DNA from 3 places in the Bacillus sp. NPDC093026 genome. Region 1 is predicted to be linked to each of the others. Evidence: riboswitches for the same ligand, from Rfam matches in the RefSeq annotation. Region 1 holds a riboswitch; each other region holds the start of a gene.
What was found. A riboswitch is a leader RNA that binds a small molecule or an ion and turns the genes downstream of it on or off. The one in region 1 is predicted to bind S-adenosylmethionine.
Positions count from the first base shown of each region.

Region 1 (10,594 bases):
ATATAGAAAGTAGGGGGATTTTCGTTATGGGAATGCCTATTGAATTTAATACAATGATTGTCACAAAAGGAAAAGAGACAAGAATTGAAGAGAATGTGTTTGAGCTCATGAAGGAAGGGTACCGCATTTATCCGTTAAACATTCCGCTTGAGGTGCGGAAAACGAAAGCCGGAGAAAAAACAGGAACAGCTCATGTTGAAAAACTAGAACTGACAGATAATGTAACAAAGGTGACTTACCGCCTTATTTCATTACATTCAACGAATTAAAAAAGCTGAGGATTCCCTCAGCTTTCGTCTGTTTAAACGAGTGGTCCGCCTTTTGCTTCAATATCACTTGTTGCATGGCTGAATTTTTTGAAGTTCTTTTTAAATTCATTGGCAAGGAAACGTGCTTTTTCTTGATATGCTTCAGGGTCTGCCCATGTTTTGGCTGGTTGAAGTACTTCATCTGGCACGCCAGGAATATGAAGCGGAATGTGCAATCCAAAAATGTCATCAGTGACCATTTCTGCATGGTCAAGGTCGCCTTCAATGGCTGCTTGAACCATCGCTCTTGTGTGTGCAAGGTTCATTCGTTTGCCCGACCCATAGCCGCCACCAGTCCAACCTGTATTCACAAGGAATACTTTTGCACCATGCTCATCAATTTTTTTGCCGAGCATTTCTGCATATACGTGAGCTGGAAGTGGTAAAAATGGTGAACCGAAGCAAGTTGAGAACGTTGTTTCTGGTGAAGTCACACCACGTTCCGTTCCTGCTAGTTTACTAGTATAACCGCTTAAGAAATGATACATTGCTTGTTCTTTTGTTAGCCGGCTGATTGGAGGCAAGACGCCAAATGCATCAGCCGTTAAAAAGACAATAGCGGATGGATGACCTGCGATACTTGGTTTGACGATATTATCAATCATTTCGATTGGATAAGCAGCACGTGTATTTTCAGTAAAGAACGTGTTATCATAATCAGCTTCGCGCGTTTCTTCATCGAGCACAACATTTTCAAGGACTGAACCGAAGCGGATTGCCTTGTGAATTTGTGGTTCTTTTTCTTCACTTAAGTTCACACATTTTGCATAACACCCGCCTTCGATATTAAAGACACCTGTTCCAGACCAGCCATGCTCATCGTCACCGATCAACTTGCGGCTTGCACTTGCGGAAAGGGTGGTTTTCCCAGTACCAGAAAGACCAAAGAATAATGCAACATCACCTTCTTGACCAACGTTTGCTGAGCAGTGCATGGAAAGAATATCTTGTTCAGGAAGCAGATAGTTCATCACAGAGAAAATCGATTTCTTCATTTCACCCGCATATTCAGTTCCACCAATTAGAATCGTCCGTTTTTCAAAAGAGACGATAATAAAGGTTTCAGAGTTTGTTCCATCTCTTTCAGGGTCTGCTTTAAAGTGAGGTGCAGATAAGATGGTAAAAGGCTTCTCATTTGATGATGGTGTAGAACCGTCCGGTCTGATAAAAAGTTGTTTTGCAAATAGGTTATGCCATGCAAATTCGTTTACAACTGTAATCGGCATGCGGTATCGTTTGTCAGCGCCGGCAAACCCTTCAAATACAAATAGTTCATCACGTTCTCTTAAGTATGACACAACCTTTGTATATAAACGATCAAATGCGTCCTTGGAGATAGGCTGGTTCACATGACCCCAATCGATTTTATGCTCAGAGCTTTCTTCTTTTACGATAAATTTATCTTTAGGAGAACGTCCAGTATACGCACCTGTTGTGGCTCGGACAGCTCCTGTTGATGTTAAAACGCCTTCATTGCGTGCCAAAATCTTTTCAACAAGCTTCGGAACAGATAAATTTTGATGCGTATTTTCTAATGAGAGCAATGACTGCAAATCTTCTTTTAAATCCACTGAGTTCATAAAAAACCCTTCCTTTACCGTTGAATTTGTTTGTTTTGATTAGTATAACACATTGATAATAATAGTCTATACTATTTAGATATTTTTGTGTGTGTTTTTTCATTTCTGCCATGAAAATATGCTTTTTGGTCAAGCTAATAAAGAGGAGAGATAATTCTTTAGAAGCATTGACAGCATAGAAGGGTTAAGATAAGATATTTTATTGAACGGATACTCTTATCCCGAGTTGGTGGAGGGACAGGCCCGATGAAGCCCAGCAACCGGTTTCTTATAACAAAGGCATGAACATGCTGAGAAACCAAGGTGCTAACCTGATGCAAGGTACAAGAACACCTTGAGCGATAAGAGTGAAAGGCATGCAGATATCAGACCCTTTCCTCGCATTGAAGGAAATGGTTTTTTTATTTTTGGGATATCATATGTACAAATTGCCAATAACATCTCTAATATAAACGTTTTTCTATAAGAGGGAACGAGTTCCGTATCATATGAAGGCCCCATCTTGGGAGGATGTGGTCTTGTACAGGAGGAATTGCCATTATGAGTCAAAATCGTCGTTTATTTACTTCAGAATCAGTAACAGAAGGACATCCAGATAAAATCTGTGATCAAATTTCAGACAGCATTTTAGATGAAATTTTAAAGAAAGATCCAAATGCACGTGTTGCTTGTGAAACTTCTGTCACAACCGGTCTCGTATTAGTAAGCGGTGAGATTACAACATCTACCTATGTTGATATTCCAAAGACAGTACGTGACACCATTAAGGAAATTGGCTACACACGTGCGAAATATGGTTTTGATGCGGAAACATGTGCGGTTCTTACATCAATTGATGAACAGTCAGCTGACATTGCACAAGGCGTAGACAAAGCGCTTGAAGCACGTGAAGGAACAATGACTGAAGAAGAAATTGATGCGATCGGTGCAGGTGACCAAGGGCTAATGTTTGGTTTTGCAAACAATGAAACAGAAGAGCTGATGCCGCTACCAATTTCACTAGCACATAAATTATCTCGCCGCTTAACTGAAGTGCGCAAGGATGGAACGCTTTCATACCTTCGTCCTGACGGAAAAACACAAGTAACAGTTGAATATGATGAACAAAACAAACCAGCTCGCATTGACACAGTCGTCATCTCTACACAGCATGCACCAGAAGTGACGCTTGAACAAATTCAAAGCGACTTGAAAGAGCATGTCATCCGCCCTGTGGTTCCAAGTGAATTGATGGATGAAAATACGAAATACTTTATTAATCCAACAGGTCGTTTCGTTATCGGCGGACCTCAAGGTGATGCTGGTTTAACTGGACGGAAAATCATCGTGGATACGTATGGCGGTTACGCTCGTCATGGCGGCGGCGCTTTCTCAGGTAAAGATGCAACGAAGGTTGACCGTTCTGCAGCATACGCTGCTCGTTATGTAGCGAAAAACATTGTAGCAGCTGGACTTGCAGAATCTTGTGAAGTGCAACTTGCCTATGCCATTGGTGTAGCTCAGCCTGTGTCCATTTCTATTGATACGTTCGGAACAGGAAAAGCTTCTGAAGAGAAGTTAATTGAAGTGGTTCGTGCAAACTTTGATCTGCGTCCGGCTGGCATTATCAAAATGCTTGATCTGCGCCGTCCTATTTATAAACAAACGGCTGCATACGGACATTTTGGCCGACACGATTTAGATCTACCATGGGAAAAAACAGATAAGGCCGACACGCTTCGCAAGGAAGCATTAGGACTATAACAACATATTAAACCGCTTATTTTAAGCGGTTTTCCTTTTGGTGAAAAAAATTCAACAAAAAGTTTGAAAATGTGAAACGAAATGAGTCAAAAGACTGTCTAATTATAGGTCTACTATTAAGAAATAACATAATGTGGAGGCAATAATATGTGTGGGTTTGTTGGTGTATTGAATCACCGTCCATTGTCCGAAACGACAGAACAGGAAGAGTTAATTCAACAAATGAATCGCCTCATCGTTCATCGTGGTCCGGATGATGAGGGATACTATCATGATGAGCATGTAGGATTTGGATTTAGACGTTTAAGTATTATAGATGTGGAACATGGAAAGCAGCCGCTTTCTTATGAAGATGAGAAGTATTGGATTATTTTTAACGGAGAGATTTACAATTATGTGGAGTTAAAGGAAGAGCTTGTGAAAATGGGCTATACATTCAGTACAGATTCTGATACTGAAGTGCTTCTTGCTACATATCGTCATTATAAAGAAGAAGCGGCTTCTAAGCTTCGTGGAATGTTTGCGTTTCTCATTTGGGATAAAGAAGCGCAGCTACTATATGGCGCAAGAGATCCTTTTGGAATTAAACCACTTTATTTTACACAAATGGATGATCGAGTGTACTTTGCTTCTGAACGCAAAAGCCTTATGGCTGTAAATGAGAACATTTTATTTGATGAGACAGCCTTGCAGCAATATATGTCTTTCCAATTTGTTCCTGAGCCAAATACACTTGATCAAAAAGTGCAAAAAGTAGAGCCGGGTCATCAGTTTACATTGCGTCCTGGTCAAGAAATTCAATTTAAAACATACTGGAAAGTCCAATTCAAGCCTGAACAAACACAAGAGCAAAAATTAATAGAAGAAGTAAGAGATGCCATCTATGATTCTGTGAAAGTGCATATGAGAAGTGATGTACCTGTTGGTTCATTCCTATCAGGCGGTATCGATTCTTCTTTCATTGTGTCTGTTGCAAAGGAATTTCACCCTGAGCTGAAAACGTTCTCTGTTGGCTTCCAGCAAGATGGTTTCAGTGAGGTTGATGTGGCAAAGGAAACAGCCGATAAGCTCGGTTTGCAAAATTTTAGTGCAGTCATTTCCCCAGAGGAATATATGAACGAGCTTCCAAAGATTGTTTGGCACTTGGATGATCCTTTAGCTGATCCAGCGGCGATTCCGCTTTATTTCGTTGCAAAAGAAGCGAAAAAACAAGTGACAGTTGTTCTATCTGGTGAGGGAGCAGACGAGCTATTCGGTGGATACAATATTTACCGCGAGCCGCTTTCCTTAAAACCATTTGAATCTGTTCCATCTATGCTGAAAAAGCTACTTCTTCGTTTGGCGCGTTTGATGCCAGAAGGAATGAAAGGAAAAAGCTTCATCATCCGTGGTTGTACACCATTAGAAGAGCGTTATATCGGAAATGCGAAAATCTTTGAAGAGCCAGTGAAGAAAAACCTGTTAAAACAATATGATCCAAACGTAACGTATCGTGATGTCACAAAGACATACTTCGAGGAAAGTGCGGGATACAGTGATATTAACAAAATGCAATATGTTGATATCCATACTTGGATGCGCGGTGACATATTGCTAAAAGCAGATAAGATGACCATGGCCAATTCTCTTGAGCTTCGTGTTCCGTTTCTGGATAAGGTTGTATTTGAAGCGGCTTCTAAAATTCCTGAAGAGCTCAAAACGAAAGATGGCACAACTAAATACTTGTTGCGTAAAGCAGCAGAGGGTATTGTACCAGATCATGTGTTAAATCGTAAAAAACTAGGATTCCCTGTACCAATTCGTCATTGGCTGAAAAATGAAATGAATGCTTGGGCGAAAGATATCATTCAAAATAGTCAAACAGATGAGTATATTAACAAAGAATATGTACTTGATCTATTAAATGAACATTGTGCTGGTAAAGCAGATCATAGCCGTAAGATTTGGACGGTCTTAATCTTTATGATCTGGTACAGCATATATGTAGAGCGCAGTATTGACCCTGAACAGTTGAATCATCAACCAAAAGAAGTCATTTTTAGTTCATGAAAAAGGTTTTCAGCTATGTGCTGAAAACCTTTTTTGTCATGATAGAAAGTTTAAATCAGGGTAAAATAACAAGCGGTACATAGTTATTGCTTAATATCCTGAAAAAAACATGATAAAGTGAAGATAACAGCATTGTCTTAGCGGGATAAAAGGGAACGATAATATTGTCCTTTTTCTACATATTCTCTACGGATACGATCCATATCCTGAATGTCTTCGTCTGTTAATGTGCGAACGACTTTGGCTGGACGACCAAAAGCGAGTGTACCGTTTGGGATGACCTTTCCTTGCGGGACAAGACTGCCTGCACCGATAAAGGCTCCTTCACCAATTTCCGCTCCATCGAGAATGATCGATCCCATACCAATGAGGGCATTTTTTCGAATGATTGAGCTATGTAATGTGACTTGGTGTCCAATTGTAGCACCATCTTCAATAAGAAGTGGTTTTCCAGGGCTTTGATGCAGACAGGACAAGTCTTGAATATTGACGTTTTTTCCGATTCTCACAGGAGCGACATCGCCTCTGATGACAGTTTGGAACCAAATGCTTGAATATTCTCCGATTGTGACATCGCCAGTAATAATGGTGTTATCTGCTACAAAGACCGATTCATGAATCTCAGGTGTAAATTGATGATATGGATAAATCACTTTTTCGACTTCCTTTCTTAATACAACTTTTGTGAGGTGTTTACTTTGTGGACTTGGCATGCTGAAAGACCAGTTGGTACAATTGTGATTGTACATGGTGCAAGTGAATATCATGGCCGCTATAAATGGTTAATTGAAATGTGGCGGAATGCGGGCTATCATGTCGTGATGGGTGACCTGCCTGGGCAAGGGACAACTACAAGGGCCAGAGGCCATATTCGCTCATTTCAAGAATACATTGACACAGTAGATGAGTGGATGGAACATGCGAAGTCATTCAGACTTCCAACTTTTTTACTTGGTCATAGCATGGGTGGACTCATTTCGATTGAGTGGGTCAAGCAGTATACCCATACGAAGATTGATGGACTTATTTTATCATCACCTTGTTTAGGTCTGCAATTTAAACCAAAGAAACTGATGGATTTAGCTTCAAAAGGATTAAATGTGCTGGCACCGTCTTTTAAGGTGGAGTCTGGGCTATCCATAGAGCTTGCGACGCGTAATCAGGCAGTGATTGAAGCAGATTCTAATGACTCTCTTTATGTCACAAAAGTCTCTGTTAGATGGTATCGGGAACTTGTGAAAAACATTGATGCTGCCATGCAACCGACGAATGCCTTCCGGTCTATTCCGCTGCTTTTAATGCAGGCGGGTGATGACAAGATTGTTGATAAGACAAGGGTCATTAAATGGTTTAATGGCATTGAATCATTGAATAAATCATACCGTGAATGGGAAGGGCTGTATCACGAAATTTTTAATGAGCCTGAACGAGAAGATGTGTTTAAAGCGGCAAGAGCCTTTACAGATCAATATATTTCATTGTGAGCTTTAAGTTGGGGGTGGATTGATTTGTCAGTACCAGAGCGTCCTTTTGCACTGATGACAAAGGTTTATAAGGATATTTTTCCGCTCGTTCATCAGGAGCTTAAAAAGTGGCGAGCTCATGCAGAAACGATTGAAAACGAAGAACTAAGAACTCAGGCACTAGCGAGCATTGCGAGTAAAACATTTCACTGTGAAGGAGGAGGTATTCTATCTCTTTTAGCAGGTGAAGAAAAAGAGACGTGTGTTAAATTCATTGTGGCGTATCAAACCATTAGTGACTATTTAGATAACTTGTGTGACCGCAGTACTTCCCTTGATCCTGCTGATTTTCATATGCTGCATCAAGCGATGAGAGATGCGCTTGATATCCATGCAGAGCTGAAACCGTATTATCAATATCGAAATGATCAAGAGGATCATGATTATTTACATTCCCTTGTCCGTACATGTCAAGATGTGCTGTCACGACTTGATCATTATCAGATCATTCAGCCATATTTGCAAACACTTTGCGATTATTATAGTAATTTACAAGTACATAAGCATGTGGTGCCTCATGAGCGTGTGCCGCGATTAGAATCGTGGTTTCGTCAATATGAAAAAGATTTGCCTAAAATGGAGTGGTATGAGTTTTCAGCGTGTGCAGGGTCGACATTAGGTATTTTCTGCCTTGTGGCTTATGCACTTCAACCTGATTTTACAGAGAAGCAGGCAAAACAAATTTACGAGAGTTATTTCCCATATATACAAGGTCTTCATATATTACTGGATTATTTAATTGATCAAGAAGAGGATAGGCTTGGGGGCGACCTGAATTTCTGCTCATATTACAATTCGCATCATGAGATGATGGACAGGCTTCAGCATTTTATAGAGAAGGCGGATGAGCAGCTTAAAGGAATTCCGCATGAGAATTTTCACAAACTGATCAACAGAGGATTACTTGCAGTCTATTTGTCTGATGAGAAAGTGACAGCACAAAAAGACATAAATAAGCTGGCGAAACGGTTGATCAAATCGAGTGGGAAAACATCGTTCTTCTTCTATATCAATGGAAGAGCCTACCGAACGTATCAAAAAATGCCATGGATGAAATCTTCATAAAAAAAGCTCAAATCCACTATGATTTGAGCTTTTTTTCAATTGCCACCACAAAAGGGGGATCATTATGAATATTCATGTACTGGTAAGACAAGACTTGTACTTTTTCATGACTGAGTGATTGGCAATAGTTGATCAGTGCATCTTTTTCTGTCTTTCCTTCAGGGTGTCCGTGATAGATGACAAGGACAATGAGACCTCCTGGCCTTAACCACTCAATTAGCTGTTTGATCGCTTCAATGGTGGTGTGAGCTTGCGTTGTGACTGCTTTATTCCCTCCAGGTAAATAGCCAAGATTAAACATCGCACCTGAAATCTGTCCGTGAACATCGTCTGGAAGATAATCAGCCATCTTTTCATGTCCGTCATGAATGAGATGAACATGAGGATATTGATCACCGAGCCTTTTACTTGTCTCGTTTAAGGCTTCCTTCTGAATATCGAATGCAAAGACTTGACCATCTTTCCCCACAAGATTGGCTAAATAGAGCGTGTCGTGACCATTCCCCATTGTTGCATCAATGACGATATCGCCTTTTTGGCAGGCGCGTTCTAATAGTTCTTTGCTAAAAGGGAGCATGCGCTTTAAAATCATTTGGCCGCTTCTTCCAATCTGACGAAACGTTTACCTTGATAGCTGTTACGCCTTTCAAGTTCAGCATTAATGGCATTCAGCACTTCCCACTTGTTCACACTCCACATGGGCCCTACCATTAATTCGATTGGTCCATCACCTGTAATACGATGAATAATCATTTCAGGCGGCAAGATTTCAAGTTGATCACAAACAAGCTGAACATATTCTTCTTGGCTTAAAAATTCAAGCTTTCCTTTTTCATATTGCTTCACCATCGGTGTCCCTTTCAGCAAATGAAGCAAATGAATTTTAATTCCTTGTACATCTAATTCAGCCACAGCTTTTGCGGTTTCCATCATCATATCGCGGTTTTCAAGAGGTAAGCCGTTGATGATATGAGAGCAGACACGAATGCCGTGTTTTCTTAGCTTTTCTACACCTTTTACATAGCAGTCATAATCATGAGCCCGATTGATGAGCATAGCAGTTCGTTCGTGTACGGTTTGCAAACCAAGCTCTACCCATAAATACGTTCGCTCATTTAATTCAGCTAAATATTCCACAACGTCATCTGGCAGACAGTCTGGTCTTGTAGCGATGGATAAACCAACAACTCCTTCAAGGTTCATGACCGTTTCATATTTTTCTTTTAATACAGGGAGCGGCGCATGTGTATTGGTGTACGCTTGGAAATACGCCATGTATTTTCCGTCTTTCCATTTTGTGTGCATCCGATCTTTAATTTCATGAAATTGCGTGATGAGATCATCCGCTCGATTCCCAGCAAAATCACCAGACCCGGCAGCACTGCAAAATGTACAGCCTCCATAAGCAACCGTACCATCACGGTTTGGGCAATCAAAGCCGCCGTCTAGTGCGACTTTAAACACTTTATGACCAAAGTGCTCCCGCAGGTGATAATTCCATGTGTGATAACGTTTATCACTGTTTGAATATAAAAAAGGGTTATGCTGATCCAAGTCAGTAACCTCCTTGCATTATAATAGGCATCCTAAAAGTTTAACAAAAATTATGATTTAGGACAAATGAATGTCTCCAACATTTTCTTTATTGAAACATCTTCATCTGGGCAAAATAGGCAGGAGTCGATCATTAGTTGGGGGGAATAAAGATGGCAACGAGAAATTCGATAGATGAATTTATGCAAAAAAGTATGGAAACACTTGAATTTGCAAATAAACAATTTGATTTAAGCTCACGTCAAGAACATGATAATGAAGAAGATTTTTCGAAAGCACAGCTCATGCTTGAAGAAACGTTGAGTGAATTAGAAAAATTAAAAGATGTCGCCAATGACCAGCAAAGAGAGCGTCTTGACAGGGCACGTGTTCAAATTCAAAGCCTGCAAAATCAAATGATTTTAGGGATTCCATACGATACCGAATAACTAGCAGATCCTTCTTTTTAGGGTCTGTTTTTTATTTTTAGGTAAGATATTGACTTTTAAATCAAGCGTCTTTAATGTGTTAAGTGTACTATATCAACTAATACACTGCAGACACTTAAAAGTGAAGAAAGGTGCTTAACCATGAAAAAAGAAAAAAAGCCAATCAATATCAAGTGGATGGTGCTAGCGATTATCTTAGCATGTACATTTTTTTTCGTTCTCGTTTTCATTGGTTTTGAAGTTCAGAAAGATTATATTCCCAATTCGGTCCCTTTAATGCAAGGACATGATCAAGCAATAGGGCGACAAAAGCATGAATGAGAAAAGAGGGAGCCATCATGATT
Region 1 covers NZ_JBIVPN010000004.1:183,930-194,523, reverse strand. The annotation lists gene ACIQCE_RS11735 (DUF2584 domain-containing protein) at 27-269, shown strand; gene pckA (phosphoenolpyruvate carboxykinase (ATP)) at 302-1,888, opposite strand; SAM riboswitch class I at 2,102-2,236, shown strand; gene metK (methionine adenosyltransferase) at 2,429-3,631, shown strand; gene asnB (asparagine synthase (glutamine-hydrolyzing)) at 3,779-5,680, shown strand; gene ACIQCE_RS11715 (gamma carbonic anhydrase) at 5,818-6,333, opposite strand; gene ACIQCE_RS11710 (alpha/beta hydrolase) at 6,379-7,164, shown strand; gene ACIQCE_RS11705 (tetraprenyl-beta-curcumene synthase family protein) at 7,189-8,268, shown strand; gene mnmM (tRNA 5-(aminomethyl)-2-thiouridylate-methyltransferase MnmM) at 8,285-8,860, opposite strand; gene mnmL (tRNA modification radical SAM protein MnmL/YtqA) at 8,857-9,822, opposite strand; gene ACIQCE_RS11690 (YtzC family protein) at 9,975-10,250, shown strand; gene ACIQCE_RS11685 (hypothetical protein) at 10,392-10,571, shown strand; gene ACIQCE_RS11680 (GntR family transcriptional regulator) at 10,589-10,594, shown strand, end outside.

Region 2 (10,594 bases), on a different contig from region 1:
CCTCTGAAATCGAGGACTTAATGACTGCTGAGCAATATGAGGAAATGACAAAAGAAGACTAATTCATGAGAAATTGGACACTCTACCTTTATGGGGGGTGTCCAATTTGTCTTTTCAAAAAGAACAGGTGGATATAACAAAACATGTAACTGGTCGATTCAAAGAAAATGGCATGGTGCTTTATCATCAAAATGAAGAGATTGGAAAGATGATTAGTGAAAATCAATATGAGTTGAAACCTGGCTATTCCTATGATCAGAATCGGTTTTATCGCTTGTCTGATACATTAACACACGGGACGGAAAAATACGTTGACTGTGATGATGAAAATGGCTGGTGCTAATCGTTTAATCAGACTGCAGCGAGAGAATGCTGCAGTCTTTTTGATGAACAAGTGTCTCATCTTTACAACCTTACCCAAAGGTTGTAATCTAATGAAGAAGTGAATCAACGTCAAAAGGGCCGGGTGATCATGATGAAACATGAGAATGTAGAAAAGGTCATCATTGTAGAAGGTAAATCAGACAAACAAAAACTAAAAGAAGTCATAAGTGAGCCTGTTACCATTATTTGCACCAATGGCACCATCAGTACATCGAAGCTGGATCAGCTAGTGGACGATCTATTAGGGAAAGACGTTTACATATTAGCAGACAGTGACGATGCTGGCGATAAACTGCGGAAGCAATTCCGAAAAGAGTTCCCTGAAGCACTTCATCTTTTTGTAGACAAAATGTACCGCGAAGTTGCCGCTTCACCAACAGCCCATATTGCATCTGTCTTATTAGCTGCAAACATTGATGTTCATTCGAAATATTTGTGAGGGTGGGCGTACTATGAAAGAGATTGAGGAGCACGAATTGAAGGAGATAAAGGACGATTTATTTCTTTTGTATTTATATACACCGTTTTGTGGAACGTGCCAGCTTGCGAAGAAAATGCTGATAGTTGTAGATACCATGCAGCCAGATGTTCCATTTTACGAGAATAATTTAAATTATTCACCTAGTTTAGCGAAAGGATTTGAAATAGAAAGTGTTCCATGCTTTTTATTGTTTAAAGACGGCAAGATCGTTCAAAAAGGCTATGCCTTTCATTCTGTTCCATATCTTCATGAAATGATTGAAACCGCTAAATAAAGCGGTTTTTTGTCATGTTTCAAGCCATTCAATTGAAAATTTGTCGAGTTATTTATAAAGGACAAGCCAACGTTTGTAGAGAAATGTTATGTATAACCAAATGACAGGGAGGTTATACATGTGGAAAAAACCAAAGCCCATGGAAACACAAAACAGCGATTTTTACTAAAACCGCTGCTCTCATCATCATCCTTGAAGATTACATTTGAAGCGGAAGCAGATTCTTGTACATTGATTGTGGATGAACGTGGTGAAGTCAAGAAACTACCTGCAATTGAGTTATCGGATCTCACTTTTTATGGTGAGAGAAAGGAAATTCTTCAATTATTAGATGGAAATCTATCTTTACAGCAATTAATTAGTCGTGGGCAAGTAAAGGTGAAAGGCTCATTCCGAGCACTTCTTAGATTAGAGGCGGTGCTTTGGCTAACGAACGGTTTTTTTAGGAAAATGATCACTTAGTCGTTTACTTGGAAATTAGCGATTTACAGCGTTGACATATCTCGGGTAGCATGATATCCTACGTTAGTAAAAACATGAACATCACATAAAACAACATATTTTCTCTTATTAAGAGAGGTGGAGGGACGTGCCCTATGAAACCCGGCAACCGTCAGCATAGCTGAAATTGGTGCCAATTCACTCAAAGCCGCAACGCTTTGAAAGATGAGAGAAAGGCGTATTTGAAATAAAAGGCCTTTCTGCTTGTGTTGCAGTTAGGTCTTTTTTACTGACCTAGAGTCATGAGGGAAGAACGAAGAACGTATGTGATGGCACGCTACAGATTCAGCAAGAAAGCAGGTGATCAGGCTATGATCCAATTACAGAATGTATCAAAAACGTACCACTCAAAAAACGGAAATGTTGACGCAGTGAAAAACGTCAACTTGGAGATTGATAAAGGTGAAATATTCGGAATTATCGGGTATAGCGGCGCAGGGAAAAGCTCCCTGATTAGGCTACTAAACGGTCTAGAGTTGCCAACAGAAGGAATAATTGAAGTGGCAGGCAACCGGATTAATGAAATATCGAGCGCTAAACTTCGCAAGGCAAGACAGGAAATCAGCATGATTTTCCAGCACTTTAACCTACTATGGTCGAGAACTGTACGACAAAATATTATGTTCCCGCTTGAAATTGCAGGTGTACCGACTTCAAAACGGAGAGCTCGTGCAGATGAACTGATTAAATTGGTCGGCTTAGAAGGAAAAGAAAATGTCTATCCATCGCAACTTAGCGGCGGACAAAAGCAGCGCGTAGGGATTGCTCGAGCACTAGCAAATAACCCAAAGGTTCTTCTTTGTGATGAAGCAACGTCTGCTCTTGATCCACAAACGACAGACTCTATTCTTGAGCTTTTGGCAGATATCAATCAACGATTAGGTTTAACCATTGTGCTAATTACACACGAAATGCATGTCATCCGTAAAATTTGTCATCGTGTGGCGGTCATGGAAAATGGACGTATCGTCGAAGAGGGCGAGGTATTACGCGTCTTTAGACAGCCGAAGGAAGAAATGACGAAACGATTTGTGAAACAGCTTGTTGAGCCGGAGGAAGCTAAGGAAACGATTGAGCACATCTTAGAGCGGATGAAAGAAGGGAAGGTTGTTCGTTTGTCCTTTATCGGCGATTCTGCCGAGCAGCCGCTCATTACTGAAATCATTCGATCATTCCAAGTCGATGTGAACATCCTCCAGGGGAAAATTACTCAAACGCAGGAAGGTGCGTTTGGAACACTCTTTATCCACATCAATGGAGTAGAGACTGAAGTGGAAAAAGCCATCGCCTATATTCAAAGCAAACAGGTCGAAATTGAGGTGATGACACATGTTTGAGAAATGGTTCCCGAATGTTGACCTTGAAGTCATTTGGAATGCGACGGGTGAAACGGTGTATATGACGCTTATTTCACTTGCATTTGCTTTTGTCATCGGCATCATCCTAGGGCTATTGCTCTATCTGACTAGTAAAGGCGGTTTATGGGAAAATAAACCGATCAATGCAGTTATCGGGGCAATCGTCAACATTTTTAGATCGATTCCTTTTATCATTTTAATCATTCTTTTATTAGGGTTTACAAAATTCTTAATGCATACCATTTTAGGTCCAAATGCAGCCCTGCCCGCCCTTGTCATTGGATCTGCACCTTTCTATGCACGTCTTGTTGAAATTGCACTTCGTGAGGTAGACAAAGGTGTGATTGAAGCGGCAAGATCAATGGGCGCAAAGACATCAACGATTATTTTTAAAGTCTTGCTGCCAGAATCATTGCCAGCCCTGATTTCAGGAATTACTGTCACAGCAATTGCTTTAATTGGTTCTACTGCAATTGCAGGTGCAATTGGGGCAGGCGGACTTGGTGACCTCGCCTATGTGGAAGGGTACCAATCTGGAAATACAGATGTCACACTTGTTGCCACTGTTTTTATCCTAATCATCGTCTTTATTATTCAGATAATCGGTGATTTGATAACCAATAAAATTGATAAACGTTAAGGGAGGATTTATTCATGAAGAAATTGATTTTAAGTGCACTATTTCTAGGATTTGCAGGCATTTTAGCTGCATGCGGTTCATCTAATAACGCAAGCGAAAGCAAAACCATCACGGTTGCTGCATCAAAAACACCACATGCTGAAATTCTTGAGGAAGCAAAACCACTTTTAAAAGAAAAAGGCTATGACCTAAAAATAAAAGTGCTTAGCGATTATAAAATGTACAATAAAGCTTTAGCTGAAAAAGAAGTGGATGCGAACTTTTTCCAACATATTCCTTACTTAAACGAAGAAAACAAATCAAACAAAGATTATAACCTAGTGAGTGCAGGTGCTATTCACCTTGAGCCTTTCGGTATCTACTCTAAGAAATACAAATCAGTCAAAGATATTCCAAACGGCGGCACGATCATCATGACAAACAACGTGGCTGAGCAAGGTCGTATGCTTGCCCTACTTCAAAATGCTGGCGTGATCAAGCTTGATTCAAAGGTTGATACAATCAACGCAACATTGAAAGACATTAAAGAAAACCCAAAGAACTTGAAATTCAAAAAAATCGCTCCTGAACTCACAGCGAAAGCTTATGAAAACAGTGAAGGAGACGCAGTCTTTATCAACGTAAACTATGCAATTCAAAATCATTTGAATCCGAAGAAAGATGCAATTGAACTTGAGCAAACAAAGAACAACCCTTACGCAAACATTGTAGCTGTTCGTAAAGGTGACGAAAAATCAGAGAAAATCAAGACTTTAATGGAAGTGCTTCACTCTAACAAAATTAAAGAATTCATCGAAAAAAAATATGATGGTGCAGTCTTACCTGTATCTGAATAATATGCTCGAAAACCTTGCTTGAATGAAAGCGAGGTTTTTTTGTGTATTTTTTTAAATCTCGCTCATAATAAAGACGTACAAATGACCTGAAGGGATTGAATCAATGTGAACGAACAGCATATGAACGGAACCATGCAACAATCACTAACCGATTATAAAACCGCAATGGGTGAATTTCAGAAGAAAATGCCGGTGTTTGGCAAGAAATTCAATGAATTTACGGAGCAATGCTTTCAAAGCGGTTCTTTGACGCAAAAAGAGAAACAAATGATTGCCCTTGGCATTAGCATTCATGCACAAGATGAATATTGTATGATTTATCATACAAAGGGGGCGCTTGATCAAGGAGCTACAGAAGAGAATGTATTGGAAGTCGTCAGTGTAGCAGCAGCGTTCGGCGGGGGAGCGGCACTCAGCCAAGGGATCACTGTTGTTCAGCAATGTATTGATGAATTTGGCGGACAGACGCATTAATAGAAGGAAAACACGGTATTTTTCCATATGGGAGAGATGAGTGATTCTCTTGCCAGTGTGTGAGTAAATATGCCAACATAAAGCGTCATATCCCTTTTGAGTGAAGTGCCATTGATTTGATAAAATAGAACTACACTAAAAGAAGGAGATGGTTTATTATCGGTTCGGACCAGAGTATACTGGGATTGGATTATACCGCCGAGATGGAAAAGGCCATGCACAAATCTCATGGCATGAGCTATGCAGAGTACGAAAGAAACCATGACTTACGGATGAAAGTAGAATATAAACGAGAGCAGTCCTATCGAGACGAGAAAAGGCAGCTCGCAAAAATGAATATACAGGGCTATTGATAGCTAAGGGGCGGGGAGATCACTCTCCGCTTTTTCTTTTTATGAGAACAGTCTTTTCGACATAAATTCTTTTATCCATCTGCATTTTTTGTTAGAATTTTGAGGGCATCCTCTTACGCTTGTCGTGAATGTGTTGTATTCACTTTTAATTTGTTATAAAATTAGAATGAGAATAAATTGAGAATAATGATTATTTTGGAGGTATCGATATATGACTGCTTCGACATTAACAATTAAGGACTTGCACGTTGAGATTGAAGGGAAAGAAATCTTAAAGGGTGTAAATCTCGAGATAAAAGGTGGAGAATTCCACGCAGTAATGGGACCAAACGGTACAGGTAAATCAACTTTATCTGCTGCAATTATGGGTCACCCGAAATATGAAGTCACAAAGGGTAGCATTTTGCTTGACGGCGAAGATGTACTTGAAATGGAAGTAGATGAGCGCGCAAAAGCAGGTCTTTTCCTTGCAATGCAATACCCATCTGAAATCAGCGGCGTCACAAATGCGGACTTTCTTCGTTCTGCCATCAATGCTCGCAGAGAAGAAGGTGATGAGATCTCACTGATGAAATTCATCCGCAAAATGGATGAAAACATGGAGTTTCTAGAAATGGACCCTGATATGGCACAGCGCTACCTAAATGAAGGTTTCTCAGGCGGTGAGAAAAAACGTAATGAAATTCTTCAATTAATGATGATTGAACCAAAGATCGCCATCCTAGACGAAATCGATTCTGGTCTTGATATCGATGCCTTAAAAGTTGTCTCTAAAGGGATTAATAAAATGCGCGGAGAAAACTTCGGTTGCTTAATAATCACGCACTATCAACGTCTTTTGAACTACATTACACCAGATAAGGTTCACGTGATGATGCAAGGACGTATCGTGAAATCTGGCGGACCAGAGCTTGCACATCGTCTAGAAGCAGAAGGCTATGACTGGATTAAAAAAGAATTAGGTATTGAAGACGAGACTGTTGGTCAAGAAGCGTAAGCGATAGGAGGATTATTGATGACATTAGAAACGAAATTATCTGTAGATCAAGATTATGTCAAAAGCTTCTCCGAGAAGCATCAGGAACCGGCATGGATGAGCTCCCTTCGCTTACAGGCTCTTGAAAAAGCAGAAGATCTCCCAATGCCAAAGCCTGATAAAACGAATATATCAAATTGGAATTTAACAAACTTTAAACAGCATACAGTCGAAAATGTGCCATTTAGATCATTAGAAGAGCTTCCAGAAGAAGTGAAATTGTTGATTGACCTCGAGGATACAGACAAGACATTATACATTCAGCGTGACCAAACGCCGGCTTACTTGTCGCTTTCCACTGAAGCGAAGGACAAAGGTGTCATCTTTACTGACATCCATACGGCCATTCGTGAACATGCTGATTTGGTTGAACAATATTTTATGAAAGATGCTGTAAAAGTCGACGAGCACAAGCTGACAGCCTTGCATGCTGCTTTAGTTAACGGCGGAGCTTTCCTTTACGTTCCGAAACATGTTGAGCTTGAAGCACCAATCCAAGCGGTTTATCTTCATGAAAAAGAAGAAACAACCCTATTCAACCATGTCATTGTGGTAGCAGATGATCATAGTGCTGTGACATATGTAGAAAACTACATCAGTACAGCAAAGCCAGAGGAAGCAATATTTAACATTGTCTCTGAAGTGTTTACAGGAGCGAATGCTCGGGTGACATACGGTGCAGTAGATAATCTTGCTGAAGGTGTCACGGTATACGTGAATAGGCGCGGAATGGCAAACGGCCGTGATAGTAAAATCGAATGGGCACTTGGCCTGATGAATGATGGAGACACAGTGTCTGAAAACATCACAAAGCTGATGGGAGACGGCACAATCGGTGATACGAAATCTGTTGTAGTTGGTCGAGGTAAACAGACAGAAAACTTCACAACAAGTATCATTCACTTCGGTAAAAACTCTGAAGGATATATCTTGAAGCATGGTGTGATGAAGGACCAAGCATCCTCTATTTTTAACGGAATTGGCAAAATCGAGCATGGTGCGACAAAGTCAAATGCAGAGCAGGAATCACGTGTACTTATGCTTAGTGAAAAAGCACGCGGAGATGCAAACCCAATTCTATTAATTGATGAAGATGATGTCACAGCAGGACACGCAGCCTCTGTTGGTCGTGTCGACCCAACTCAGCTTTATTACCTCATGAGCCGCGGGATTTCCAAAGAAGATGCAGAAAGACTTGTGATTTATGGATTCTTAAATCCAGTTGTAAAAGAACTGCCGATTGAAGGAGTTAAAAAGCAACTCATTTCTGTAATTGAAAGGAAAGTCAAATGATGAATATCAAAGACGTTCGTGAGCAATTTCCAATTCTTCATCAGCAAGTGAACGGGCATGATTTGGTGTATTTGGACAGTGCGGCTACTTCTCAAAAGCCAAGAGTTGTGATTGATGCATTGAATGAGTATTACCGGTCTTATAACTCGAACGTCCATAGAGGTGTTCATACCCTTGGCACGAAAGCAACGGATGCATACGAGGGTGCAAGAGAAAAAGTTCGTGCATTCATACGTGCTTCCTCTGTCCAAGAAATCATTTTTACAAGAGGAGCAACAACGGCACTTAATACGGTTGCGATGAGTTATGCAAGAGCGAACCTTAAAGAAGGCGATGAGATTGTGATAACGCATATGGAGCATCATGCGAATATCATCCCTTGGCAGCAGGCAGCGAAAGCAACGGGCGCAACATTAAAATATATTCCATTACAGGAAGACGGTACGTTATCACTTGAAGATGTGAAACAAACGATCACACATCATACGAAAATCGTGGCTGTCACACATGTCTCAAACGTATTAGGAACCATTAACCCGATTAAAGAAATCGCCAAAATCGCTCACGATCATGGGGCGATCATAGTGGTGGATGGTGCTCAAAGCACACCGCACATGCAAATCAATGTTCAAGAGCTAGATTGCGACTTTTTCGCTTTTTCTGGGCATAAAATGTGTGGACCGACGGGAATTGGTGTGCTTTATGGGAAGAAAGATCTTTTGAATAATATGGAGCCTGCCGAGTTTGGTGGTGAAATGATCGACTTTGTGGATCTGTACGATTCCACTTGGAAAGAGCTTCCGTGGAAATTTGAAGCGGGTACGCCGATCATCGCAGGAGCAGTTGGACTTGGAAAAGCGATTGATTTCTTAAATGAGATCGGTATGGACGAGATAAGCCGTTATGAGCAACAGCTTGCGTCTTATGCGCTTGAGCGCTTTAAGGAACTAGACGGTGCGGTTGTGTATGGTCCGGAGCATCGAGCTGGACTTGTGACGTTTAACTTAGATGACGTTCATCCGCATGATGCGTCAACTGTACTTGATTCGGAAGGTGTGGCCATTCGTGCTGGTCATCACTGTGCACAGCCGCTCATGAAATGGCTTGGCGTATCAGCGACTGCAAGAGCGAGCTTCTATATTTACAATACAGAAGAAGAGATTGACGAGCTCATTGCAGCGCTCCGTAAGACAAAGGAGTATTTTACGAATGTCTTTTAATGTAAACTTAGATACACTGTACAGACAAGTGATTATGGATCATTATAAAAATCCGAGAAACAAAGGTGTGCTAAACGACAGCATTGTAGTTGATATGAACAACCCGACATGTGGTGATCGCATTCGTTTAACAATGAAAATTGAAGATCAGCAGGTCAAGGATGCGAAATTTGAGGGGGAAGGATGCTCGATTTCAATGGCATCTGCCTCGATGATGACGCAGGCGATAAAAGGGAAAGATATTGCAACAGCCTTAAAAATGTCTCGGATTTTTTCAGATATGATGCAAGGTAAAGAATACGACGATTCCATTGATCTTGGCGACATTGAGGCGCTGCAAGGAGTAGCGAAATTCCCAGCACGCATCAAATGTGCAACATTATCATGGAAGGCGCTTGAAAAAGGCGCATCTGCCGAAGATAACGGCAAATCATAAGATTGGAGTGAAAATGGATGGCTAAAAAAATGCCAGATGTTGGTGAATATAAGTATGGCTTTTCTGATAAAGACGTTTCCATTTTCCGTTCAGAGCGCGGACTGACAAAAGAAATCGTTGAAGAAATTTCTCGTATGAAGGAAGAGCCTCAGTGGATGCTCGACTTTCGCTTGAAATCTCTTGAACACTTTTATAACATGCCGATGCCGCAATGGGGCGGAGACTTACATGCATTAAACTTTGATGAAATCACCTATTACGTTAAACCATCAGAACGTTCAGAGCGTTCTTGGGATGAAGTGCCTGAAGAAATTAAACAAACTTTTGATAAGCTTGGGATTCCAGAAGCAGAGCAAAAGTATTTAGCAGGTGTATCTGCTCAGTACGAATCTGAAGTTGTGTATCACAACATGAAGCAAGACCTTGAAGATCAAGGAATTGTATTCAAAGATACAGACAGTGCATTAAAAGAGAACGAAGACATCTTCCGCGAGCACTGGGCAAAGGTCATTCCGCCGACTGACAACAAATTTGCTGCGCTGAACTCGGCTGTATGGTCTGGTGGTTCATTTATCTACGTACCAAAAGGCGTAAAAGTAGACACTCCACTTCAAGCATACTTCCGTATCAATTCTGAAAACATGGGGCAGTTCGAGCGTACGCTGATCATCGTTGACGAAGGTGCACATGTGCATTATGTAGAAGGTTGCACAGCACCAGTTTATACAACAAACTCACTTCACAGTGCAGTTGTTGAAATCATTGTTAAAAAAGGCGGCTACTGTCGTTATACAACGATTCAAAACTGGGCAAACAACGTCTTCAACCTTGTAACAAAACGGACGGTTTGTGAAGAGAACGCAACAATGGAATGGATTGATGGAAACATCGGTTCTAAGCTGACAATGAAATACCCTGCTGTCATCTTAAAAGGTGAAGGCGCACGTGGTATGACATTAAGTATTGCCCTAGCAGGTAAAGGTCAGCACCAAGATGCAGGAGCAAAAATGATTCACCTTGCACCAAACACATCTTCTACGATCGTGTCGAAATCGATTTCGAAACAAGGTGGTAAAGTTACGTACCGCGGAATCGTACACTTCGGACGCAAAGCAGACGGTGCACGCTCAAACATCGAGTGTGACACACTCATTATGGATAACAAATCAACCTCTGATACGATTCCTTACAATGAAATCTTGAATGACAACATTTCATTAGAGCACGAAGCAAAAGTATCAAAAGTATCAGAAGAACAACTTTTCTACTTGATGAGCCGTGGTATTTCCGAAGAAGAAGCAACAGAAA
Region 2 covers NZ_JBIVPN010000002.1:629,160-639,753, forward strand. The annotation lists gene gcvH (glycine cleavage system protein GcvH) at 1-62, shown strand, start outside; gene ACIQCE_RS08090 (YusG family protein) at 107-343, shown strand; gene ACIQCE_RS08095 (toprim domain-containing protein) at 473-823, shown strand; gene ACIQCE_RS08100 (thioredoxin family protein) at 837-1,139, shown strand; gene ACIQCE_RS08105 (SCP2 sterol-binding domain-containing protein) at 1,260-1,601, shown strand; SAM riboswitch class I at 1,704-1,812, shown strand; gene ACIQCE_RS08110 (methionine ABC transporter ATP-binding protein) at 1,952-2,977, shown strand; gene ACIQCE_RS08115 (methionine ABC transporter permease) at 2,970-3,638, shown strand; gene metQ (methionine ABC transporter substrate-binding lipoprotein MetQ) at 3,653-4,474, shown strand; gene ACIQCE_RS08125 (carboxymuconolactone decarboxylase family protein) at 4,595-4,948, shown strand; gene ACIQCE_RS08130 (YuzK family famiily protein) at 5,164-5,301, shown strand; gene sufC (Fe-S cluster assembly ATPase SufC) at 5,513-6,298, shown strand; gene sufD (Fe-S cluster assembly protein SufD) at 6,317-7,630, shown strand; gene ACIQCE_RS08145 (cysteine desulfurase) at 7,630-8,850, shown strand; gene sufU (Fe-S cluster assembly sulfur transfer protein SufU) at 8,840-9,286, shown strand; gene sufB (Fe-S cluster assembly protein SufB) at 9,304-10,594, shown strand, end outside.
Region 2: another riboswitch for S-adenosylmethionine. It lies ahead of ACIQCE_RS08110 (methionine ABC transporter ATP-binding protein); the one in region 1 lies ahead of metK (methionine adenosyltransferase).

Region 3 (10,594 bases), on a different contig from region 1:
AATCGCCGTCCTGCTTCCATGTCCTTGGACATATTGGGAAATAGGTAAGCGGCTGATCTCAGACGTTCAACCTAAACCAACTCATCCATTTTATGAATGGATTACGTTCTATGGAGGGCTAACCGATTCAGTAACAGTAGAGCTCTGCAAACGGCTTGATCAGTGGGCAGAAGAAGCAAGTAAAAAAGAGAAAGAAAAAATGAAACAGCATTTTTTCTTAAGCTGCCAGCTTGAGTATAAATTCTGGGAAATGGCGTTCACTGTGGAAAAGTGGCCAGTCCAACTGGAGGTGCATTCATCATGACGTGGAAGATGAAAGAAGTCGTCCTTGCTGTGATTCTATCTGTTGTGTGCGGTGTGATCTACTTAGGATGGTCCACTCTTTATTTACCGATTACAGCACTTGTTGGTCCAGCAGGCGGCAATATCATGTTTGGTATTTGGGTGATCGCTAGCCCAATCGTTGCTTACATTATACAAAAGCCAGGCGCTGCTCTCATTGCAGAAACTGCAGCTGCTGCAGTGGAATTACTAACAGGCAGTCATTTCGGATTGTCTGCGCTATTGATAGGTGTATGCCAAGGACTTGGGGCAGAAATCGCTTTTGCTCTTTTTGGCTACAAACGATATCACATGTGGATTCTCATGCTGTCTGGTGCCTTTGCGGCTGTGGGAGCCATGGCTTACAGTCTTATCGCCAATGGATTTGGTTATTACACGCCTCAAGTTTTACTCATGACACTTGTGACTCAAATCATCAGCGGCACGATACTTGGAGGATGTTTAGCAAAAGTTGTAGTGGATGCATTATCCAAGACCGGTGTACTGAATCAATACGCGATCATGAAGGAAAAACGAAACAAGGGTGAACAGCATGGATTCATTTCTCGCGTGCAGTAAACTCACTGTCCGTTTTTATGAGCAGTCAAAGCCCGTCCTTCAGCAGGTTTCCCTTTCTATTCAGAAGGGGGAAAAGGTGCTTATTTTAGGACCGAGCGGCTGCGGGAAATCCACACTGATTTCTGTACTTGCTGGGATCATACCAGAACATATGGAAGCAGATATTCAGGGAGAAGTTATTTTAAGAAAGCATACAGGTGTCATGTTTCAAGACCCTGATACTCAGTTTTGTATGCACCGGGTCAATGAAGAAATTGCATTTAGCTTAGAGAACCGTTCCGTACCTCGTGAAGAGATGGATGACATCATTCAGCATCTCATGCAAAAAGTACAACTAAATGTCGATCCGCATACAGACATTCAAACATTGTCTGGCGGCATGAAACAGCGTTTGGCTCTTGCTTGCTTACTAGCTTTAGAGCCAGAGGTACTGTTCTTTGATGAACCAACTGCACAGCTCGATCCAGCAGGGCGAATGGAGGTATTTCAACTGCTTCAGAACCTTGCAACTGATCAAGATCAGACCATGATTTTTGTTGAACATGTGTTAGATGGTGTCATCGAATGGATGGATCGAGTTATCTTATTAGATCATCAAGGTCATATTTTAGCAGATGGACATCCAAAAGACGTGATCACAACATATGAGGAAGAGATGAAAGCAGCAGGTATTTGGCGACCAAAAATATTTCCCGAGAAATGGTCAACTATTATTCAAGACCCATTTCATCCAATCAGTCAAACCCTCATTCAAACTTTTGAAGCAAGAAAACAGCAGTGTGAACAGAAAGAATCCACAGATTACGAGACGTTTATTCGAACAGAGAAACTGCAATTAGGATACGGAAAAAAGTCGATCATGAGTGATCTTCAAGTTGAAATGAAAGCTGGGGATTGGATTTCTGTGATTGGGGAGAATGGAAGCGGCAAAAGCACATTTCTCAAACATTTGATTCGTTTAGAACCAGTGAAAAAGGGTCACATTTTCTTGAAGGAAAAACATCTGAAAAAATGGTCTGACCGGTTATTATATGAAAAGGTAGGCTTTGTGTTTCAGAATCCAGAGCTTCAGTTTGTACAGGATACAGTGTTTGATGAAATCGCATTTGGTGGGAGACAGCGGAATTGGCCAGAATCAGATGTGCGAGAAAAAACGTATCAACTTTTGGAAGAATTCGGTCTAGCCAAACATGCAAAGGCACACCCATTTACTTTAAGTCTAGGGCAAAAGAGAAGATTAAGTGTCGCCACGATGTTGCTCTTCGATCAAGATGTATTAATCTTAGATGAACCGACATTTGGTCAGGACGAAAAAACAGCGAAGGAATTAATTAGACGTTTGAAAGAGCGTCAACGTCAAGGGACAACCATTATCATGGTCACACATGATATGGAGCTTGTCGATGAGTGCGCTGATCAGGTACTTCTTTTTCATCAAGGGGAGCATGTGTATGATGGCACTCCTTATGATTTATTTTCGAATCGTGAACTTGTTGATTCTTATCAATTGAGAGTGCCATTGCATTATCAATATATGTTTGAAAGAAAGGAAGTGCTGACCATTGCAGAGTAACCACTCCTTTCTTTCCACGGTAAATCCAGTATTGAAATTACTTGCTCATCTTCTTGCTATGTGCTGTTTGATGGCCATTTCAGATCCAAAAACAACTTTCATCATTTGGTTATTTGCGGTTGGGATCGGGCTTGTCTTAGGTGGATGGAATATCAGGTATCTCACAACAAGACTGGTTCCTTATCTACTCTTTTTCATTCTAGTGTTTTGGATGATGGCGGCTTTTGGCAAGGGGGATCATACTGTCTGGAAGTGGGCATGGTTTCATATGACAGAGGAGAGTCTAAGAAATGGACTGACCATATCTTTCAGAATGCTTGGCTTTGTTACATTTGGTCTCCTTTTTACGTCAACGACCGATTTGACTGCTTTTATGATGAGTTTGATTCATCAATGTCGACTTTCACCAAAATGGGCGTATGGTATGCTCGCTGGTTTTCGCTTTATCCCTTTGTTTCAAAGTGAATTGAAACAAATGAAGGTTGCACATAAAATTAGAGGATACAAGCAAAAAAGCGGCTGGAAGGCCTTTATTCGCTATGCAGTGCCCCTTTTTACACAAGGTGTACGAAAGTCAGAACGCATTGCCATTGCGATGGAAGCAAGAGGCTTCACAGGGACGAGGGAGCGAACGTATTATCATGTCATCAGCACATCCTGGATCGACTATATGTATCTTTTATTCATAGTGGTCAGTGTCCTATTATGTATGCTCTTTTTTTAAAAACACACCCACAATCTTTTAATAGAATGTGGGCTTTTTATATGTCTTAGGTCATTTGGTTGATATTAGTACACATTGCAGGCTGTAATAGATCATATAAAGAACTGACGGTATTAGAGTGAGAGTTAATATTTTTAAACTTAATTGATGTCGCCTTTCGTTTTGGATAAATTGGTAAATATTTATATTTTCACTTTACCACGAAGAAATATAATCAAACAACTTTATCAAAGAAAAGAAAGAACCGTAAGCGGTCCTTTTCTTGGTTGTATCAGGTTTTAAGTAGATCAACCTATTCCCACACTTGGTCAGCAATCTCGATTACATGGCGCAACTTTTCCCATTGCTGTTCTTCTGTCAACAGATTTCCTTCTTCAGTGGAAGCGAATCCGCATTGTGGACTCAGACAAATTTGGTTGATGTTCACATATTGAGTCGCTTCTTCGATTCGCTTTTTGATTTGTTCAGCAGGCTCAAGCTCACCGTACTTTGATGTCACAAGTCCAAGAACGATTTGAAGGTTTGGATTTTTGACATATCGAAGGGGCTCGAACCCACCTGAACGCTCATCGTCGAACTCGAGGAAAAGACCATCCAAGTCTAAACCATCAAAGATCGTTTCTGCCGCCGCCTCATAACCACCTTCAGCCGCCCAAGTTGATTTGAAATTACCACGGCAAATGTGCATAGTGACGACTAAATCGTCTGGACGATCAGCAACGGCCTCATTGATTGTTTTAGCAAACGACTCACGGAGCTCATCTGCCTCACGACCAAAGGCTTTAATTTGTTCATGACCTTTTTCAGAAAAGAACACAGCCCATGCAGTATCGTCTAATTGTAAGTAGCGACAGCCAGCATCATAGAAGGCGTGAATTGCTTTTTTATAGGCTTGTGCGACATCATGGTGGAAATCATCTAAATGGTCGTACACACCTTCTTCTAGCTTCCCACGGAAAAAGAGCATATTTGGGCTTGGGATGGTCATTTTAGCCGTATGGTTACCTGCAATGCTGTGAAGAAAACGATAATCCTCTAGCATCGGATGATCTGTAAAGTCAATTTTGTCCGTCACTTTAATGCCTCGTGCTTTTGTTGTTGTGTTGTGGAATTGAATGCCCTGATCTGCTTCAAAGCCTTCGACTCCATCAAGCCCTTCAAGGAAATCAAAATGCCACCAAGCACGTCTGAACTCTCCATCTGTGACAACCTCTAGCCCAATCTCTTTTTGTTTTTCAACAATTCGTGTGATTTCTTCATTTTCAATTTGCCGAAGCTGATCTGCTGTCAGCGTACCGGCTGTTCTTTGCCGGCGTGCTTCTTTAATGCGGTTAGATCGAAGCAAACTGCCTACTTGATCTGCGCGAAACGGCGGTTTTTTTGTTTTCTTTCCGGTTGTTTGCACTTTAGTCATAGTGAATCCCTTCTTTCCTTGAGTTCAAAATAAAAAAGCCCTTCCTTTGATAAGGAAGAGCATCATATACTGTAAGATCTCTGCCTTATCTTCAAACAAGCACATATGCTTGTTTAAGGAATTAGCACCATTCTGTTCCAAGGAACAGCGGTTGCCGGGTTTCGCAGGGCCAGTCCCTCCACCACTCTTAATAAGGTTACCTTTTGATTCAATTTTCTTAATAAACACAATTATTCAACCTTTTTGAGGAAAAGTCAATGATTTTTCAATTTATTTTTCTACATGAATCAATCAGCAATGAGGACACCGGCTAGTCCGACGCAGAAGCCGTGAGATCGTGATACTGACGGCAATCATCCAGACTTCAGGTTTTCAGGTCACGCTAAAAAGAAAACAAAGGGCTAAAATGATACTTATTTAGCCCTTTGTCCATTATCTGAAAAGAGCCACGTGGGAGACTCTTTCTTTACTCTATACTTGTTTGGGTGCATTGTTTAAAGGGTGTTGGCGTTTGCCATTGTAATGGCGGCGGATACGAAAGATTTCAAACTCCGAGAGATCTGCATTTTTTCGTTTTTGGGTGCGGTTATCTTTTTTGAAAGAGAAAAGTAAGTAGCAACAAAGTGAAGCGATAATGAACAAAATGATCATATGACATTCCTCCAATTCATCCTATTCTTTAAGTATAGACAGGGTGAGTGATGTTTATAACTGAAAATAAAAAGCAGAAGTGACTTAGTTCTTTTGGTTTAGTACATCTGCTAATTTAGGTATAAAATACTGGTTGTTTTTAACTATTATATTTCCAATTATTTCATTCGTCAAGAAGAATTTTTCTGGGGTTGTCTTTATTAGTACGAATCAGTGTCATAAAAGTTTCAGAAAATTGTAAACTTTTATTAAAAAACCGTTCCCGAACAGGAACGGTTGTAAACATATTTTATGCTTTTTCTTCAAATAAACGCGCTATTTCTACGATGACTTCTGTTGCTTTGAGCATATTTTCAACAGAGATAAATTCATATTTGCCGTGGAAGTTCTCTCCGCCTGTAAAGATATTTGGTGTTGGAAGTCCTTTGTATGAAAGCTGAGAGCCGTCTGTTCCGCCGCGAATTGGTTCAATAATAGGTGTCACTGATAGGTTTTCCATCGCTTCATAGGCGATATCCACAATATGTTTCACCGGCTCAATTTTTTCTTTCATATTATAATATTGATCCTGAATCTTGAGCGTGATGCTCTTTTCGCCGTAGACAGCTCTTAAGTCATTTGCAATCTTTTCAAAGAGTGCTTTGCGATTGTTGAATGTTTCTTTATCAAAATCTCGAATAATATACTGTAGCTCTGCTTCTTCCACTTCTCCCACAAACTTCGTCAAGTGGAAAAAGCCTTCATACCCCTCTGTATACTCTGGAGATTCATCAGAAGGAAGCTTGTTGTGAAAAAGCATCCCGATTTTAGCAGCACTGACCATCTTGTTTTTCGCTGTTCCTGGATGGACGTTGTTTCCTTGAATGGACACTTTCGCACCTGCTGCGTTGAAGCTTTCATATTGAAGCTCTCCAAGCGGTCCGCCATCAATCGTATAAGCATAGGAAGCGCCAAATGCATCGACATCAAACTTGTGCGGTCCCCTTCCGATTTCTTCATCCGGTGTGAAGGCAACTCGAATCTTGCCATGCTTGATCTCTGGATGCTGAATGAGGTAATGCATGGCGGTCATAATCTCTGCAATGCCCGCCTTGTTATCTGCACCAAGCAAGGTTGTGCCATCAGTGGTAATGATCGTATGTCCTTGGTACTTTTGTAAATTAGGAAACTGTTTTGGAGATAAAACGATATGTAGCTCTTCATTTAACGTGATGTCGCCGCCCTGATAGTTCTCATGAATCTGTGGTTTCACATTCTTACCGGTGAAGTCCGTCGCTGTGTCGATATGAGCTAGGAAGCCAATGGTCGGTACTTCTTTATCTGTATTGGATGGTATTGTTCCCATGACATAACCGTTCTCATCCATTGTCACTTCTTGAATCCCGATTGCTTTCATTTCATCGACAAGCTGTCTAGCTAAGTTCAATTGTCCTTCAGTGGATGGGCAACTTTCTTGATTTGCATCAGACTGGGTATCAACTTTCACATAGTTTGTGAAACGTTCAATCATTTCCTCTCTCATCTATACGTCACTCCTTTTGTAGAATACCACCATTTTATCATGTCTTGAATGCGCTTCATAACAAGAAAGGTTTTCACTGGAAAATAGAGAGGAAAAAGGCCTACTTTGATTAGGTGATGTGCTGAATGGTTTTTTAGAGTGATTTTTTTGGTGTCTTTTTATTTATAATGAGAACATATAAAATCATCCATTTGTACGTTAAATTGGGAAAGGGGTGCGAAAGTTGGATTCAAGTCAAACGCTTGCGCTCACTCAAAAGTTTCAGGAAGCGGCTGAAGAGATTCGGCAGTCGAAGCGGAAATTCGAGAATGGGAAGAGCTTGAGCGAAAAAGACGAGAGGAAAAGAGAAGAAGGGATATAAAGACTATGGCATGTAACATTGCGGTGTTTTGAAAGGACCCGGATTCATGCTGTAGTGGATTAAGGGAAAAAAGCATTTGAGCTAGCGGGTAAGGTGTGAAAGCAGCCAATGACACCATTGATCAAGCAAATCAGGTGATACATAAAGGGATAGAACCACTGATATAATAAGCATAAAAGAGAGGACCATGTAAAGGGTGCCTCTCTTTTATTTTATACTTTCAGAGTGTTTTTCGCCCGAATAAAGGCAACAAGCTGTTTAATGTCTTCATCGGTTAGTGGAACGCCATCTACGAGGACGGTTCCTTCTTTTGCTTCCGTTAGTTCAATTTTGATATCAGAGATGTTACGTTGGAACTCTGGCTCGTCCGTTCTACCAAGTAAAAAATCAATGGACGTATCATACAAATCAGCGAGCAGCTTCACTGCTTCAAGCGAAGGTCGTCGGTATCCAGATTCGTAACCGGCATAGGTGCTTTTGGCGATACCTAGGCGATCTGCCGTATGCTGGAGAGACCATTTTTTCTTTTTTCTAAGGGTGGTTAAACGATCGAGTATCATACATGAACGCTCCTTTATATACAAACAGTATATCATATTCTTATTAAAAGTGTACGCGTAATGCGTAACAGTTTCTTGATTAATTCGCGTTATGTGACTATAATGGCAATGACGGTACGCGTAAAGCGTATATTATAGAATAGCACAAGGGAACTTATCATATGCGTGACAAACGAAGTCATTTTACTGAAAGAGGTGGACCTGTTGAAGAAACTATTACTTTTAACCACTGGTGGAACGATTGCATCTGTAGAAAGTGAAAATGGTTTAGCTCCTGGTGTCAAAGCTGAAGACCTTTTAAAATATTTAAACGAAATTAATGCTGAGTACACAATGGACACGAAGTCCCTTATGAGTATAGATAGTACAAATATGCAGCCTGAATATTGGGTGGATATCGCAACAGCCATTTATGAAAATTACGATCAATATGATGGCTTTGTCGTCACCCATGGAACAGATACAATGGCTTACACATCAGCAGCTCTTTCCTATATGCTGCAAAATCCTGATAAGCCAATCGTGATTACAGGCTCACAAATCCCTATCACGTTTAAGAAAACAGATGCAAAGAAAAACATCACAGATGCGATTCGCTTTGCATGTGACGGTGTAGGCGGAGTGTATGTCGTGTTTGATGGTCGGGTGATTCAAGGAACTCGTGCAATTAAACTAAGAACGAAAAGTTATGATGCATTTGAAAGTATTAACTACCCATATATTGCATCTATTGAAAATCATCAAATTGAATACAATAACAAAGTAAAAAGAACATCCATGAAACCGTTTAAATTAGATGCGTCTTTGAATACAGATGTATGCCTATTGAAACTGCACCCCGGTCTTAAGCCAGAGTTTTTAGATGCCATCAAAGGTGTGTACAAAGGTCTAGTGATCGAAAGCTATGGCAGCGGCGGAATTCCTTTTGAAGGAAGAAACCTTTTAGAAAAGATCAACGAACTGTTAGATGAAGGCATTTCTATTGTTATCACGACTCAATGTCTGGAGGAAGGGGAAGACATGAGTGTGTATGAAGTAGGGCGTAAGATCAATCAAGAACTTGTAGCACGTTCAAGAAATATGAATACTGAAGCCATCGTGCCAAAACTCATGTGGGCACTTGGTAAAACAACAGATCCAAGAGAAGTGAAAAAGATTATGGAAACACCAATCGCTGAAGATTTAGTGATTTAACCTATTTTATAGAAAGCAGGTCATATGAAATGGTTCACGCAACTTATCGCTACGAGAAAGATTTCCTTGGAGAAAAAGAAATTCCAGCAGATGTGTACTACGGCGTCCAAACCTTACGTGCAAAAGAGAATTTCCCGATTACTGGCTATCGCATGCACGAGGAACTGATTAGAGCCTTTGCCATCGTCAAAAAAGCGGCAGCTCTAGCCAATATGGAAGTTGGACGCTTATATGAAGGAATCGGCAATGCGATCGTCAAGGCCTCTGAAGAAGTCATTGAAGGAAAACTGCACGAGTACTTTATCGTTGATCCGATTCAAGGCGGCGCAGGAACTTCCATGAATATGAACGCTAATGAGGTCATTGGCAACAGAGCCTTAGAGATAATGGGACATCAAAAAGGTGAATACATTCATCTAAGTCCCAATACGCATGTCAACATGTCACAATCGACAAACGACTCATTTCCAACCGCTATTCATATTGCGGTGCTCAAGCAGTTAGACATTCTACTTGAGACGATGCAAGCAATGCAAGATGTGTTTCAAAAGAAAGCAAACGAATTCGATCATGTGATCAAAATGGGGCGAACGCATTTACAGGATGCTGTTCCAATTCGTTTAGGACAAGAATTTGAAGCATATAGCCGCGTAATAGGGCGTGATATCAAGCGTATTCATCAATCAAAGCAGCATTTATACGAAGTGAATATGGGTGCTACAGCCGTTGGGACTGGTTTAAACGCAGACCCTCGCTATATTGAGATTGTGGTGAAGAAACTCGCTGATATTTCTGGATTACCTCTTGTTGGGGCAGATCACCTTGTTGATGCGACTCAAAATACAGATGCTTATACAGAAGTATCCGCAGCTTTAAAAGTATGTATGATGAACATGTCTAAGATTGCCAATGACCTTCGTTTAATGGCATCTGGTCCGCGTGCAGGTCTTGCTGAAATTGCACTGCCAGCCCGTCAGCCTGGATCATCCATTATGCCTGGGAAAGTGAATCCCGTCATGGCAGAGCTCATTAACCAAATCGCTTTCCAAGTCATTGGGAATGATCACACCATCTGCCTTGCATCTGAAGCAGGTCAGCTTGAGTTAAATGTGATGGAACCTGTTTTAGTCTTTAACTTGCTGCAATCTATTAGTATCATGAATAACGGATTCCGTTCATTTACTGATCATTGCCTGACTGGTATTGAAGCAAATGAAAAACGTTTGAAAGAATATGTAGAAAAGAGTGCAGGTGTGATCACTGCAGTAAACCCTCATTTAGGTTATGAAGTAGCTGCAAGAATTGCTAGAGAAGCGATTTTAAAAGGTCAATCCATCAGAGATCTCTGCTTGCAGTATGATGTACTAACGGAAGAAGAACTTGATATTATTTTAAATCCTTACGAGATGACAAAGCCTGGTATTGCGGGTCAAGAGCTGCTTGAGCGGCAATAATATCAAAAATTTAATTTTTCTAAAATGACGAATTGCCTGTGAAAAAGAGAGAAGCAGGCAATTCGATTTCGTTCAATGGACGCACTCTTTCACAATAATTTGAAAACGCTTAACAGACGAACAAAGGAAGGAAAAAATGAAATCACCAGGTCTACTGTCTTTGATAGAAGTCGTGTCTGTGCTTGGTTTGTTTTTCGCAATCGTTTTTTCATTTACTCATTATTCACCCTAATATTTTCTT
Region 3 covers NZ_JBIVPN010000002.1:130,577-141,170, forward strand. The annotation lists gene tenA (thiaminase II) at 1-304, shown strand, start outside; gene ACIQCE_RS05540 (ECF transporter S component) at 301-900, shown strand; gene ACIQCE_RS05545 (ABC transporter ATP-binding protein) at 875-2,473, shown strand; gene ACIQCE_RS05550 (energy-coupling factor transporter transmembrane component T family protein) at 2,463-3,197, shown strand; gene ACIQCE_RS05555 (5-methyltetrahydropteroyltriglutamate--homocysteine S-methyltransferase) at 3,490-4,611, opposite strand; SAM riboswitch class I at 4,694-4,808, opposite strand; gene pepT (peptidase T) at 5,552-6,784, opposite strand; gene ACIQCE_RS05565 (hypothetical protein) at 7,008-7,145, shown strand; gene ACIQCE_RS05570 (helix-turn-helix domain-containing protein) at 7,358-7,705, opposite strand; gene ACIQCE_RS05575 (asparaginase) at 7,910-8,899, shown strand; gene aspA (aspartate ammonia-lyase) at 8,929-10,353, shown strand; partial or broken gene ACIQCE_RS05585 (hypothetical protein) at 10,566-10,594, shown strand, end outside.
Region 3: another riboswitch for S-adenosylmethionine. It lies ahead of ACIQCE_RS05555 (5-methyltetrahydropteroyltriglutamate--homocysteine S-methyltransferase); the one in region 1 lies ahead of metK (methionine adenosyltransferase).